DNA from 2 places in the Peribacillus sp. NPDC101481 genome. Region 1 is predicted to be linked to the other one. Evidence: riboswitches for the same ligand, from Rfam matches in the RefSeq annotation. Region 1 holds a riboswitch; the other holds the start of a gene.
What was found. Region 1 has a riboswitch for preQ1 ahead of queC (7-cyano-7-deazaguanine synthase QueC). Riboswitches for the same ligand answer to the same signal wherever they lie in the genome.
Positions count from the first base shown of each region.

Region 2: another riboswitch for preQ1. It lies ahead of ACIROD_RS23045 (QueT transporter family protein); the one in region 1 lies ahead of queC (7-cyano-7-deazaguanine synthase QueC).

Region 1 covers NZ_JBIWNJ010000001.1:1,544,883-1,547,352, reverse strand. Annotated here, with positions in the region: gene ACIROD_RS07450 (methyl-accepting chemotaxis protein) at 1-932, opposite strand, end outside; PreQ1 riboswitch class I at 1,118-1,160, shown strand; gene queC (7-cyano-7-deazaguanine synthase QueC) at 1,216-1,881, shown strand; gene queD (6-carboxytetrahydropterin synthase QueD) at 1,881-2,351, shown strand; gene queE (7-carboxy-7-deazaguanine synthase QueE) at 2,344-2,470, shown strand, end outside.
Region 2 covers NZ_JBIWNJ010000004.1:293,924-296,393, forward strand. Annotated here, with positions in the region: gene ACIROD_RS23035 (hypothetical protein) at 1-472, opposite strand, end outside; gene ACIROD_RS23040 (YbaK/EbsC family protein) at 608-1,129, opposite strand; PreQ1 riboswitch class I at 1,297-1,341, shown strand; gene ACIROD_RS23045 (QueT transporter family protein) at 1,348-1,833, shown strand; gene ACIROD_RS23050 (TVP38/TMEM64 family protein) at 1,957-2,470, shown strand, end outside.

The DNA of each region.
Region 1 (2,470 bases):
TCATCCATGATGCGAACCATTTCAGATGCCAGGTTGGCTTGTGACTCCGAACCTTCCGAAAGTTCATACATAGTAGTCGCTATCTGTTTGGTGCCCTGCTGCACTTCATTTGCTGATTGAGTCAGATCTTCGCTTTGGTTGGAAACGGATTGCGAAACAATGAGCATTTTTTCAATCGTATCACGAAGGTCTTTCTGCATTTGATTGGCGGATACCGTTAGTTCGCCCATTTCATCATTTGACTTTTGCTCCAGGGGCTCATGATTCAGCTCTCCTGCAGCCACCATTTTCATCCTATCCCTGATTTTAAGGAGGGGGGTGGTAATGAGGTTGGCGGTAACAACCGCAAGGACAAGGCCGATAAGGACTGCCGCAATGGATATGATGATACTTGTCGTCTTAACCGATTTCCCGCTGGTGATGACGGTTTCACCTGAAGCGACAATCAATTCCTCGCGTTCCGAAGCAAGCTCCTTGAAACCCTCCATAACTTCATTGCTTATTGGCGCCACTTCATTTTCGAGTATCTCTTTAGCGCGTTCTTCATTTCCATTTTCATATTGTGGAAACACCCGGTCTACAATCATCGTGCTCCAATCCACGCTTTTCTCGATTAATTCCTTCGCTTTAACAGAATCGCTTAAGGCAAGAAGATCCTCCTGGATGACCTGGCTTTCTTCGGTATATTGTAAGAACCCTTCTTTATAACTCTCGTCACCATAAAGAATATATGCCCGGGCGTATGCGGTTCTTTGTGCTAGATTGTATAGCAGCTTTTCGTCTTGGATAAGAAGCGGAAGCTCCTTTTCGATGATATCCTGGGAATATACCAGTGACTTGTTGCTGCTGTAGATATTGAATGCTCCTAAGATGACACATAAAGATATGATGAGTGAAAATGCCACCAATACCTTTGCTTTAATGCTTTTCAAATTATTGGACCCCTTTATCGATATTTTATTCACACTGTTTTATCGGATAAATAAAAGGATATTTAAGCAATGAAAAGTTAACCAAATTTTCCATCAGATCCAATGTTCTCTTAATAAAAACATCTTGATTTCTTATCGTTTTCAAGTTACTATTGACTTGGAAAAATATAATATTCCGTGTTAAGGCGGAAGAGGTTCTAGCTACCCTCTCAAAAAAACTAAGGAGAAACAGTGCTCTATTCTTAGGGTGCTGTTTTTTTCCGTAAAAAGGAGTTTTATAGAAATGAAGAAGAAAGAAAAGGCAGTGGTTGTGTTTAGCGGAGGTCAGGACAGTACGACGTGCCTGTTCTGGGCGATGGAGAGATTTGAGGAAGTGGAAGCGGTGACGTTCGATTATAACCAGCGGCATAGCTTGGAAATCGAATGCGCTCAAAACATTGCCAAGGAATTGGGCATAAACCATCATATCCTTGACATGTCGCTGCTGAACCAACTGGCACCAAATGCGCTGACGAGAAGTGATATTGCGGTGGCGGACGGAGAAGAAGGGGAATTGCCGTCGACGTTCGTACCAGGGAGGAATTTGCTGTTCCTTTCGTTTGCCGGAGTGCTGGCGAGTCAGATTGGCGCTAAACATATTGTCACCGGTGTTTGTGAAACGGATTTCAGCGGATATCCGGACTGCCGCGATGTATTCATTAAATCATTGAATGTGACCTTGAACTTGTCGATGGACCAGTCATTCGTCATTGATACGCCGCTAATGTGGCTTAATAAAGAGGAAACATGGGAGCTAGCGGATCAGCTAGGCGCGTTCGATTTTGTGCGCGAAAAGACCCTGACTTGCTATAACGGAATCATCTCCGACGGCTGTGGAGATTGTCCGGCATGTAATCTGCGGAAAAAAGGACTGGATGACTATGTAAGCAGACGGAAGGTGCTTTCATGATGTACGGTTTTACGATAGTTGATAAACTCCAAAAAATAGATGAAGATATTCAGCGCAGCCAATTGAAGTATACAAACAAGAGGGTTCTCGTGAGTAAGGAATTCACCTTTGATGCGGCACACCATCTGCATGATTATGAAGGAAAATGCAAGAACCTGCATGGCCACACGTATAAGGTCATTTTCGGATTAAGCGGGTATACAGATTCACGCGGGTTGATGATAGATTTTGGGGACATCAAGGATATATGGAAAAATGAAATTGAAATCCACCTGGATCACCGTTATTTGAATGAAACCCTGCCGCTCATGAATACAACAGCTGAAAATATGGTTGTCTGGATTTATGAAAAAATGGCCGAATACCTTTCATTAAAAGAATATGAAGGTGCTAGAGTCGAATTTGTTCGACTGTACGAAACGCCGACAAGCTATGCCGAAGCCAGACGGGAGTGGATGGAAAGTGAGTAAACTCCCGGTTATGGAAATATTTGGGCCGACCATCCAAGGGGAGGGAATGGTCATTGGCCAAAAAACCATGTTCGTTCGGACGGCCGGTTGCGATTATTCGTGTGCCTGGTGTGATTCCG
Region 2 (2,470 bases), on a different contig from region 1:
CGCCGAATCTATCCAGGATGATATCGCTCATCCTCATTTCCAATAAGGTAATATATCCGAATATCAGCATCCTGATCGGAGGCTTTTGAAGGTCGGCATGGGTAATCAACATTTTAATTGAATTATTCTCCAATACGAACACCCTTGTTTTATTCTTGAAAATATGGAGAAGCTGGATCAAAGGGGTTGAGTCCGAAACCATTTCCCTTGGTGAAAAGTTTCTCATAAATTCAGAAATACTTCCTTCACCTAGTTCTTCCCTTTCGATATACCCGATGATTTCCCCTTGATCTTGGACAGCCAATATATCAAAATTCTTTTTTTCCAATGCCTTCTGAATATCCAGCGCCAGATCATTTTTATGGCAAAACTCAAGCTCCTGGGCAATGCTCTTAACCGTTATATTTTCTTCATAAAGAGTTTTAAGACTAAGATAGCTGCTATTGCTTTTTCTTTCGCTTCCATTTAACATCTTTCAACCTCCGCTCAGGAACACTTTCTGCCCGCTTTCCGCTTTAATCATGGAAATGCATGCGGCCCCCACAAATAAAGTCCACTGCAGTGGACTCAATCCCAATCATGTGAATCTAATTTTTTGTTACATTAATCAAATGACATCAACTGCATTGCCTACCGCCGTTTCCTCATTGTCCTTTTCTTCCCAACCTTTACAAACATCCACCCACTCCTTCGCACCTGAATATTCAAACAATTCAGCGAGTGTAAGTTCTATTGCAGAGTTCGCACTGCCGCAAGCCGGGAACAATGACTCGAAGCGCTTCATCGATACATCAAGAAAAACAGCTAAATCGTTTGCCAGACCAAACGGGCAAACGCCTCCGATTGCATGGCCGGTCTGTGCAAGCACTTCTTCAGGCGAAAGCATTCGTGCCTTGAAGCCGAATGTCTGACGAAATTTCTTATTATCCACTTTGGCGTCCCCTGCGGCAACTACCAAAATCGCGTGTTCACCTTCCCCTTTAAAGGAAAGAGTCTTAGCAATCCGAGCTGGGATAACACCGATGGTTTCCGCTGCCTCAATCACCGTAGCACTCGATGTTTCGAACTCCTTTACGTCGCCTTCCCGATTCCATTGTTTAAAATGGCTTTTGACACTCTCGATTGACATTTTATATTCACTCCTTTGACGTACATATTGAAATAATATCATCCTTCATTGCAATAAATCAAAATCCTATTGTCTACTTCTACTGGGGAAACTAATAAATTAAAACCATTCTTTACAAATTGACGAAACAAGCGTACATGGGATACTATTAATAATCGGGTAAACGCCTAAACGTGGTTCGTAACCATCCCACGATAAAAAACTAGGGAGAGAGTAAAATGAATGTTCGTACACTCGTGATAAACGGGTTATTGGCTGCCTTGTATGTGGCGGTCTCATTGGTGTTTAAACCAATAGCTTTTGAGATGTTCCAATTCCGTGTACCGGAAATGTTGAATCATCTGATTATATTCAATAAAAAGTATATCTACGGTATCGTTGGCGGGGTCTTCATATCGAATCTGCTCTTTTCGCCGATGGTGCCATATGATTTGATTTTTGGGGTGGGGCAATCCCTGCTCGCCTTATTGCTTGTCATTTATATTTCTCGTTTCATAAAAGGCATTAAAGGACGGATGATCGCCACGATTATCTTTTTCACGTTCACAATGTTTTTAATTGCAATTGAACTGAACCTTGCCTTTGGCTTGCCATTCTGGCTAAGCTGGATGACTACAGCTGTCGGTGAGTTCGTCGTCCTCCTGATCGGAGCGCCAATCATTTATGGAATGAACAAAAGAATTCAGTTTGAAAAGTGGCTTTAAAAGGAATCTTCGCGCCGTTAGGCCACTATAATGGAAAAGAGCTGTCTGCATGATGCGGCAGCTCTTTTTTTTCACCAATGAACTCGAAAATGATAAACTATTAGTAAGAATGGTGGTGGCCCTTTGAAAAAAGTCCTGACCATATTAGGTCTACTTGTAATCGCAATATTTATATACTCTAATGCTGAGCTGTTCACTTTGGTTTGGAAAAGTGACCTGGATTCTGTTATTGGTATATTGAAGGAAAACCTTCTGCTTACATTTATTGTGACATTCGTATTGATGTTTGTACAAAATTCTTTTACAATCATCCCCTTAATTTTGCTCCTGACTATCAATGTCACGATATTCGGATTCATATATGGCTATCTATGGAGTTGGTTTACAAGTGTTGTTGCCTCAGGATTCATTTTTTATGCAGCAAGAAACTGGTTTCAGGAGCTTCTCTTAAAGAAGATTGGTGAAAAATGGCAGGAAACCGTTGTGGAGCATGGCTTCATGTACGTTTTTACAGGAAGGATTTTCCCGCTTATCCCAACAAGCTTAATTAACTTGGCAGCTGGAGTCAGCACTGTCACGTTCAAGGATTTTTTATTAGCGACGGCGCTTGGCAACCTTATATACTTTTTCTTCCTAT